DNA from 3 places in the Mucilaginibacter sp. 3215 genome. Region 2 is predicted to be linked to each of the others. Evidence: riboswitches for the same ligand, from Rfam matches in the RefSeq annotation. Region 2 holds a riboswitch; each other region holds the start of a gene.
The links. A riboswitch is a leader RNA that binds a small molecule or an ion and turns the genes downstream of it on or off. The one in region 2 is predicted to bind S-adenosylmethionine.
Positions count from the first base shown of each region.

Region 1: another riboswitch for S-adenosylmethionine. It lies ahead of ABIC84_RS27335 (O-acetylhomoserine aminocarboxypropyltransferase/cysteine synthase family protein); the one in region 2 lies ahead of metH (methionine synthase).
Region 3: another riboswitch for S-adenosylmethionine. It lies ahead of ABIC84_RS08090 (TlpA family protein disulfide reductase); the one in region 2 lies ahead of metH (methionine synthase).

Region 1 covers NZ_JBNPWO010000033.1:8,199-11,483, reverse strand. Annotated here, with positions in the region: gene ABIC84_RS27335 (O-acetylhomoserine aminocarboxypropyltransferase/cysteine synthase family protein) at 1-1,203, opposite strand, end outside; SAM riboswitch class I at 1,448-1,558, opposite strand; gene ABIC84_RS27330 (trans-sulfuration enzyme family protein) at 1,797-2,912, opposite strand; gene ABIC84_RS27325 (hypothetical protein) at 3,009-3,285, shown strand, end outside.
Region 2 covers NZ_JBNPWO010000026.1:18,498-21,782, forward strand. Annotated here, with positions in the region: gene metH (methionine synthase) at 1-1,997, opposite strand, end outside; SAM riboswitch class I at 2,202-2,311, opposite strand; gene ABIC84_RS25625 (Bax inhibitor-1/YccA family protein) at 2,445-3,176, opposite strand.
Region 3 covers NZ_JBNPWO010000003.1:395,025-398,309, reverse strand. Annotated here, with positions in the region: gene ABIC84_RS08100 (YybH family protein) at 1-110, shown strand, start outside; gene ABIC84_RS08095 (isocitrate lyase/PEP mutase family protein) at 291-1,079, shown strand; SAM riboswitch class I at 1,409-1,522, shown strand; gene ABIC84_RS08090 (TlpA family protein disulfide reductase) at 1,641-2,210, shown strand; gene ABIC84_RS08085 (SusC/RagA family TonB-linked outer membrane protein) at 2,545-3,285, shown strand, end outside.

The sequences.
Region 1 (3,285 bases), on a different contig from region 2:
GGCAGCTAATTGCTCTTCATCAGATAATTGCTGATGCGTGGTTGCTGATGGCTGGATGATGAGTGTTTTTGCGTCCCCGACATTGGCCAAATGACTCACCAGTTTAAGGTTATTGATCAATCGGCTGGCCTGTTCTTTGCTCCCCTTAATCTCGAACGATAACACGCCGCCAAAGCCATTCTTCAAATATTTTTTAGCCAGCTCATGATATGGCGATGATTCCAGTCCCGGGTAATTTACGCTTGCCACCTGCGGATGCTGCTCCAGCCATTTGGCCAACTGCAGCGCATTATCAACGTGACGTTGCACACGCAGCGAAAGCGTTTCCAGTCCCTGGATATTCAACCATGAATTAAATGGCGCCTGCGACGGGCCGAAATCCCTTAATCCCTCAACACGGGCACGGATAATAAACTGGATATTGCCAAACGGACCGCCAATGCCGAAAACATCGTTAAATACCAATCCGTGGTAACCTTCTGATGGTTCAGTGAATTGAGGAAATTTACCATTACCCCAATTATAATTGCCTGCATCGATAATAACACCGCCAATACTGGTACCATGCCCGCCAATCCATTTGGTGGTTGACTCCACAACCACGTTAGCGCCATGTTCAATGGGACGGAAGAGGTAACCACCCGCACCGAAAGTATTATCAACAATTAGCGGCAGGTCATGCCTTTTGGCAACTTCGCTCACCTTTTCAAAATCAGCAATAGTAAAGCCCGGGTTACCAATGGTTTCCAGGAAAATGGCCTTTGTTTTATCATCAATAAGAGCCTCAATATTGGCCGCAGTATCATCTTTGGCAAAACGCACATCAATGCCCAGGCGTTTAAATGCTACTTTAAACTGGTTATAAGTGCCGCCGTATAGGAAAGGAGAAGTCACAAAGTTATCGCCAACCTGTAAAATATTATTAAGGGCAAGGAATTGGGATGCCTGGCCAGAGGCTGTTGCCAGCGCAGCCACACCGCCCTCTAACGCTGCGATGCGTTTTTCAAACACATCGGTAGTAGGGTTCATGATGCGGGTATAGATATTACCAAACTCCTTTAATGCAAATAGGTTTGCACCATGCTCGGCGCTGTTAAATACGTACGAAGTAGTTTGATAAATGGGCACAGCACGTGAACCTGTTGTTGGATCAACTTCCTGGCCGGCATGTAATTGTAAGGTTTCGAATTTTAAGGCAGACATAGTTGTAATTTTTTAATGTGTTTAATTTAGATTTTGAATGTTTAGATGGATTTGGAAAGCCGGTTTAAAAACAACCGGTTTAACAACACACTTTTTCAGAGAATGAAAACAGGAGCGTGCTAAGCATCAACAGCAGCAACACATACAAATACAGCCAATAGGGGAGCTAATATGTTGTACGTTACCGTTTAAGGTGTAAAAAGTGTTGCGTTGCGTAAATTTAATTAAACTTTTCATGGTTATAAATTTATATTCCCCGGTGTTATTTGCCGGGACAGGAATTGGCACCTTCTTCAACATTGAAGGGTTGCCAGCGGGTCATTGAGCCTGATCTCTCGCCGCTTCTTTATAAATCAAAACCCGAACTATGTGCGGAGGATTGATCGACGTTGGTATCACTACCAAATAATGTTGCGAATATAAGGGATTGTGAGGTAATATACCAAATTTTATTTCTTTTTAAGGTGAAAGGTTTATTTTGAGGTGAAAGGCAAAAGGCGAAAGGTTAAAGGTTTTGTGAATACGGAATTTTTAAATTCACATGACAGCTTATACCTTTCGCCTTTGACCTTTATCCTTTCACCTTAAAAGGCCTAAGCAAGGGCCTGCTTCATATCGGCAATCAAATCGTCAATATGTTCCAGCCCAACTGAAACCCTTAGCAGGTTACGTGGTGTTTTGGTATCCGGACCTTCAACGGTGGCGCGGTGTTCTATCAAGCTTTCAACGCCACCAAGGCTGGTAGCTTTAATAAACAGCTGAAGTTTATTAATAATATTATGGGTATCGTTCTCATCGCCTTTAACAATAAAGGACAACATGCCGCCAAAAGCCAGCATCTGATCTTTAGCTATCTCATGTTGCGGGTGCGAAGGTAAGCCGGGGTACATTACCTGTTCAACGTGAGGGTGCTGTTCAAGATATTCGGCAAGTAATTGAGCGTTTTGTACATGGCCCTTTACACGGTATGGCAGGGTTTTAATGCTGCGTACCAGGTAATAACAATCCATAGGCGAGGGGATAGCGCCGCCCATTTCCTGTACCTGGCGAATTTTTGTCCACCAATCGTTCTTCTCTGCAGTAATCAAAACGCCGCCCATCAGGTCACTGTGCCCGCCAAAGTATTTGGTGGCCGAGTGCATAACCATATCTGCGCCCAGCTCAAGCGGCCGTTGGCATACAGGGGTGGCAAAGGTATTATCGCATAAAACGTTAATGCCTTTTGATTTGGCAATGGCTACTACCTTTTTTATGTCCGTGACTTTTAAAAGTGGGTTCGATGGCGTTTCAATCCAGATCAAACCTGTTTCGGGCTTGATGTGCTGTTGTAAAACCCCGGTATCGTTTACATCAATAAAATCGAAGGTAAGGATGCCGGCAAAAAGGGTTTTAAGCTGATTACGTAAGCCGTGATACATATCATCAGGAGCGATAATATGCGTGCCCGGCTCCAATGATTGAAATACCGACATTCCGGCCGCATTACCTGATGAAAAGGAAGCTGCTTCAACACCCCCCTCTAACTTAGCCAGCACATGCTCCAGTGCATGACGATTGGGGTTCGATGAGCGACTGTAAATATAACCTGCCGGGAAACCGCCATCCTCACCGCGCTCAAACGTGGTTGACATAATAATGGGTTGTATAACGGCCCTTGTTGCTTCATCAACATGGTTACCGGCGTGTATGGCTATAGTTTCAATTTTCATGGCATAATGTGTTATCGCCCAAAATAAACAAGAATATTTGTTATTAGCTGTAGCGTTTTTATATTTTTTATCGAATAAGTTTAAAAGCCAAACCGCATGAAAAAGTGCCTTATCTTCCTGTTTGTTATTGTTGGGCTATCCGCCTGTAAAAAAGATGCCAATGATACCGCTTACGACAAAAGCTATAAAGCGTGGCAAAACTTTAAGACGGAAAGTAAAAATTCCTATACTTATACCGTTAATAACGGTTCAGTTTTTGGTTATGGCTCCGAAACCAAGATCACCGTTCAAAATGGCGTTGTTACAGCGAGGGATTTTTTATCGTATGTTTTGGAATATAAAACTGCAAATATGCCTCCTGTTAAAACTATAA
Region 2 (3,285 bases):
GAGAGGCGTTCCTGAACGGTGCCTTTGCGCCATTCTTCGTCGCGCACTACTTCTTTGCCTTTACTTTTGATGGTATCTGCAAACTCAACTAGGCGCTCGGTAGCATCCGGGCGGCGGTTAAGCAATACGTCTTCTACCAGTTCCAACAGGTTTTTAGGGATCTCTTCATAAACTTCCAGCATCCCGGCGTTTACGATCCCCATATCCATACCCGCTTTAATAGCGTGGTACAGGAAAGCCGAGTGCATAGCCTCGCGCACTGTATTATTACCCCTGAACGAGAACGAAATGTTACTTACACCGCCGCTCACCTTGGCATGCGGCAGGTTTTGTTTGATCCAGCGGGTAGCCTCAATAAAATCGACAGCGTAATTATTGTGTTCTTCCAAACCGGTGGCTACGGTAAGGATGTTAGGGTCAAAAATAATATCCTGCGGCGGGAACCCTACTTCGTTCACCAGGATCTCGTATGACCGTTTACAGATCTCGATCCGGCGTTCCAATGAATCAGCCTGACCGGTTTCGTCAAAGGCCATTACTACGGTGGCAGCACCATAGCTTAAGATTTTCCTGGCCTGTTCCTTAAATTTTTCTTCGCCCTCTTTAAGGGAGATGGAGTTCACGATACCTTTTCCCTGTACGCATTTTAAACCAGCCTCAATCACCGTCCATTTGGATGAGTCGATCATGATAGGCAGTTTGGCAATATCAGGCTCGGAAGCAACCAGGTTCAGGAATTTTACCATCACCGCTTCCGAATCGATCATTCCCTCATCCATGTTAATATCGATGACCTGCGCGCCGCCTTCCACCTGTTGCAGGGCAACACTTAGAGCTGCCTCATAATCTTCGGCAAGGATCAATTTGGAAAACTTAGGGGAACCGGTAATGTTGGTGCGTTCGCCCACGTTTACAAAAATGCTTTCGGGTTTAATGGTGACCGCTTCCAGGCCGCTCAGGCGCATATCCGGCTCAATTTGAGGGATAGGGCGGGGCGGATATTTGGCAGCCTTATCGGCAATGCACTTAATATGCTCGGGTGTGGTACCGCAGCAGCCACCAACAATATTAACCAGGCCGGCTTTGATAAAATCATCAACCTGGTGAGCGGTTTCATGCGGAGTTTCGTCGTACTGGCCAAACTCGTTGGGTAAGCCGGCGTTTGGATAGGCCGAAATAAATACGCCTGCTTTTTCAGAAAGTTCGGCAAGGTGCGGGCGCATTTCCCGGGCACCCAAAGCGCAGTTTAGGCCTACCGATAGCAGGTTGGCATGGCTTATCGAGTTCCAGAAAGCTTCGACAGTTTGCCCGGAAAGGGTACGGCCTGAAGCATCGGTAATAGTACCTGAGATCATGATACCGCCCGAATCCCTGAAAGCAGGAAAATCCTTACCTGCAGCTTTACATTCCAGCTCATAACGTTTTATGGCGAAGAGGGCTGCTTTTGCATTCAGTGTATCAAAGATAGTTTCAACCAACAACAGGTGCGATCCTCCGTCAACCAAACCGCGTACCTGGTCATAGTAGGCCTCGGCCAGGTCATCAAAGGTAACGGCGCGATATCCGGGGTCGTTAACGTCTGGCGATAAGGAAGCAGTACGGTTGGTTGGGCCGATGGCACCGGCAACAAAACGCGGCTTTGCAGGGTTGCGCCGGGTATATTCGTCGGCTACCTCGCGGGCAATGCGTGCACCTTCGTAGCTTAGTTCATAGGCCAGTTCTTCCAGGTGATAATCGGCAAGGGAAATTACCTGTGTGCTGAAAGTGTTAGTTTCAATGATATCCGCACCGGCATCAAGATATTCGGCATGGATGGCTTTGATAATATCAGGGCGCGTGATATTGAGCAGGTCGTTATTGCCCTGCAGGTCGCTATGATGATCGCGAAAACGCTCGCCACGAAAATCCTTCTCGGTAAGCTGGTACCTTTGAATCATGGTACCCATTGCTCCGTCAATCACCAGGATGCGTTTCTGTAATTCTTTTCTAATGTCCATTTTTTGAGATGTGAGATATGAGATTTGAGACGTGAGATTTTAGCGGAGAGAACCTTGCTAAAACATCATGTCTTTCACCTCATATATCTGATAAAAAGACATTAAACAGGCGATTGAAAGAGCCGAAGCTATCTCAAATCTCACGTCTAATATCTCAAATCTAAATACAGCTTATCTCGAAAAGTCGGGTGTTGTTATGACTTTCGCTTATCTGTCCGGGCGCGTAATTGCTGCCTGGTAGAATGTAGCACCTTGTGAAGCACAGGTTGCTAAGACATCGCAGGGTCTAATCCCTCCGTCTTTCTCCATAAGCAGTGCAAAGTTGCGCAATAAAGTTATCATTTGCAAGTGTATAACATACGCTAAATATCATGCCTAAGCCACATTGTTAAACAAAAAAAGCCGCCTTTTGCGGAGGCAGCTTTATGATTGAATTTCTTAATGAGATTATCTTCTTCTGCCGAATAAACGGAGGAGCATAAAAAACAGGTTGATCAGTGTGATGTACAATGTTAGCGCACCCATCAGGGCCAGCTTTTTCGAGCTTGCATCACCGTATTCAATACCTGCTCCAATGCGTTTTAACATTTGCATATAGTAGGCAGTTAAACCAGTAAATACAGCTATGCCTATGTAGCTGATGATGTAACTCATTTGTTCGCTGTGCATAAAGAAGTTAGCTAATGAAGCTACAAAGATCCCAATGAACAGAATGTACATGATTGAACCAAACTTTGTTAAATCCATCTGGGTAGTATAACCGGCAATGCCCATAATACCGAAAGTTACTGATGCGGTAATGAAAACACCCAATATTGATGCAGATGTGTAGATCAGAAATATCAAACTTAAGCTGATGCCAATAAGCGTTGCATAGGCTACGAAAAGCAGCACCAATACCGGATAAGAGATTCGGTTATAGCCAAATTGCATTACCAATGAAAACGCCAGTGGCGAAAACAGCGCAAAATAGCCAAAACCTGTAAGACCGCCTGTTGGTGCAACGATCAGACTGATCAGGCCCATATTCAAAAATAGATAAACTGTTATCGCTGATACGCCAAGTGCAACGAACATCCAGCTGAAAACGCCGGCCATAAACCTGCGTGAAGCAACTTCTGATTGATCCCTAACTTCGATTACATTATCGAAGTTGTATTTAGATTCTTTAAATTCCATTTTGTGTTAAAAATTATAGTACGAATATATAAATAAAAGGTGAATACAGCATGAAGAAGCAAGACTGCAAGAATCAAGAGTCAAGAAACAGGAAAGTTTTCCGAAATGT
Region 3 (3,285 bases), on a different contig from region 2:
AAACACAGGTTGCCGCAAAGGGGATAGAGCTAATGAAACAGCAACCCGACGGCAGCTGGAAAATTGTCATCGATCACGCATTCGGAGCCGAAGCTAATCTCGTAGCCTGATTTAAATTCAGAAACAATAATGGCCGGTTTACCCGGCCATTATTGTTTCACCTTTCACCTTTCACCTTTCACCTTTCACCTTTCACCTTTCACCTTTCACCTTTCACTAATCTCTTCCGTTTTATACAATTTTTAGAAAAATGCTCAAGCTAATTTTGAGCATAAAATAAACACAAGAACATGAAAAATAGATTCAATGAATTTTTAGCGCTGCATCATAAAACCGAACCTTTGCAGATTGGCAATGTATGGAACGCTCAAAGCGCGCAGGTTTATGATAAGTTAAACTTTGAGGCAATTGGCACGTCAAGTGCCGCTGTAGCAAGCTCATTAGGCTTTGCAGATGGCGAAGAAATGAGTTTTGATGATTACCTGTTTGTAATCAAAAGGATAGCGGCAACATCATCGGCCATGTTAACTGTGGACCTGGAGGGAGGTTATGGTGATACAGCGGAAGTAATCTGCGATAATATCACAAAGCTATATGATATCGGCGTTGGGGGTATTAATATAGAGGATTCGATAGTGGTGGATGCCAAGCGAAGTATCGTTGATGCAAATGAGTTTGCCATGAAACTTAAACAGATCACCGAATTGTTGACTAAGGCAGATGTACAGGTATTTATAAATGTAAGGGCCGATTCCTTCCTGCTTGGTTTACCTAACGCGTTGGAAGATGCTTTAACCCGCACTAAGCTTTACCAGGATACAGGTGTGCATGGTTTGTTTTTTCCCTGTATCACCCAAACAACAGATATTGAACAAATAACAGCCTTATCGCGCCTTCCGGTTAGCGTAATGTGCATGCCCGGACTTCCGGATTTTAAAGCGTTACAAAATGCCGGTGTTAAAAGGATCAGTGCAGGTCCGTTTTTAAACATGAACATTTACCAGTCGCTGGAAAATTTAATTGAAAAGATAGCAGCTGAAAATAGCTTTGCAGCCCTGTTTAATGGGGTTGCCAGTTAACAGGCGAATGAAAGTGTTAAATAAGTATCAACTATAAGTTGTAAATAATTAAAAACCTAATTGCCTTGTTTTAAGCTATTGTAAGGTAGTTTAATAATCTACAAAATAAGTTTAGGTTAAAAGTCCCTGCGGAGAGCGTCAGGGACTTTTTAGTTTTACGGAACTACCTTCAAAAAGTTTCAGCTAATCCAATCGGTAAACAAATTTCTGTTAGTAAGCCTGCACAATTTGAAGCTGTTAATTCATTTTATTGCAATAATTATATAAAGTCTATGGTTTTAGTAGAATATGTATATATTTGCATCGTCAAATCGGTTCTTTGAATATTTTAATTATCAAGAAAGACTGAGGGAAAGGCCCTGTGATGTCTTAGCAACCTGTAAGCCCACTGTTATAAAGGTGCTAATTCCTGTCTGCCCAAAATAGGGTAGAAAAGATAATGAAATATGCTATTGCCTTGCATAATGCAAGGTATTGTATACTTCCTTTTCCCTCTTCATTTTTCTTGCTAAAAGTATTGAAATATCACCGGGATGAAATTAGGGTTTAACATGTATAGCAATGAACATTAAACATTTACTTTTTACCTGCTCGCTTTTAATATCAACACTGCTGGCTGTTGCGCAGACCACTAAGGCTATTGATCCGACTGCTGACGACCGCGGTTACATTGTAAAAACGGGCGATTGGGCTCCTGCCGATTTTGAGCTGGTATTAACTAATGGTGCAAAAACTTCTTTAACGAAGTTGCGTGGTAAGGTGGTTATCCTGCAGTTTACCGCAAGCTGGTGCAGCGTATGCCGAGAAGAAATGCCGCATTTGGAAAAAGAGATCTGGCAGGCTTATAAAGATAAAGGCCTTGTTTTAATAGGCGTTGACCGCGATGAACCGCTCAACAAAGTAAAAGGGTTTCATCAGGTTATGAATATCAGTTACCCACTGGCGCTTGACCCTGGTGCTGATATTTTTGGCCGGTTTGCCAGCAAAAAGAGCGGTGTTACCCGCAATGTGGTTATCGATCGGGATGGGAAAATTGTTTACCTCACCCGTTTGTATGATCAGCAGGAATTTGCATCCATGTTAAAAGCTGTGGACGCTTTGGTAAACAACAAAACAGCGTCTATCAATTAAAAAGAATCTATCAGTACTTATTTAATACCGTTTTATGAAAACAGAATCTACTTTTTTACACAAGAAAACTTTCGTTTCAGAAAGCCAATCAATCTGCAAATCCTTCTGTCTCAATATGCAAAGCATGCATTGTTGCTGTTAATCATTTACAGCATACATGGTATTTAAATGCGGGCTTGCTGCAGCTTGTCTTAGCTTAATAATTACCATCCCCTAATCAATTCTTTACAGTTACAATAGGTTTATAAGCCGGGCAAATTTATGCCTGTCAAGGCGATAGCCATGTTTTTTGTACAGGTAAAGGCATCAAAATTAATCTCAATTATTAATTATCATGTTAAAAATTTACAAGCTATTACTGGCAATTATATTGCCTTTTATTCTCGTCCAAACGGTTGCCGCGCAATCCGTTAAAATTAGCGGGGTGGTAACCGCCAAGTCTGATGGGCTGCCGCTGCCAGGCGTTAGCATATCTGTTAAAGGTAAAACCACGGGTGCGCAAACTAATGTCGATGGTAAGTTTATCATCAACGCCAATGTGAATGATGTGCTCAGGGTTAGCTACATAGGCTTTACAACACAGGAGATCCCGGTTTTGCAAAGCACAACTACCTTAAACGTGGTTTTGGTTGAAGCACCAAATTCGCTGAATGAGGTAGTGATAACGGCCCTCAATATCTCAAAGGATAAAAAATCGCTTGGATATGCGGTACAAGGGCTTAAATCGAAAGATATCTCTGAAGCCAAAGAAACCAACTTTGTTAATGCGCTCTCGGGTAAAATTGCCGGTGTGCAGGTTACCAACAGCCAGGGCGATATGGGTTCATCACGTATCATTATCCGTGGTGAAACCTCTATCTCTGGCAATAACCAGCCTTTATTTGTGGTTGACGGGGTTATAGTTGATAACAGCCAGTTTTTAGGAAATAACGGATCGAGAGATTTTGCTAATGCTATTTCTGATCTTAACTCTGAAGATATTGAATCGGTAAGTGTATTGAAGGGCCCGAATGCAGCAGCGCTTTATGGTTCACGTGCAGCAGCGGGCGTTATCCTTATCCGTACTAAAACAGGT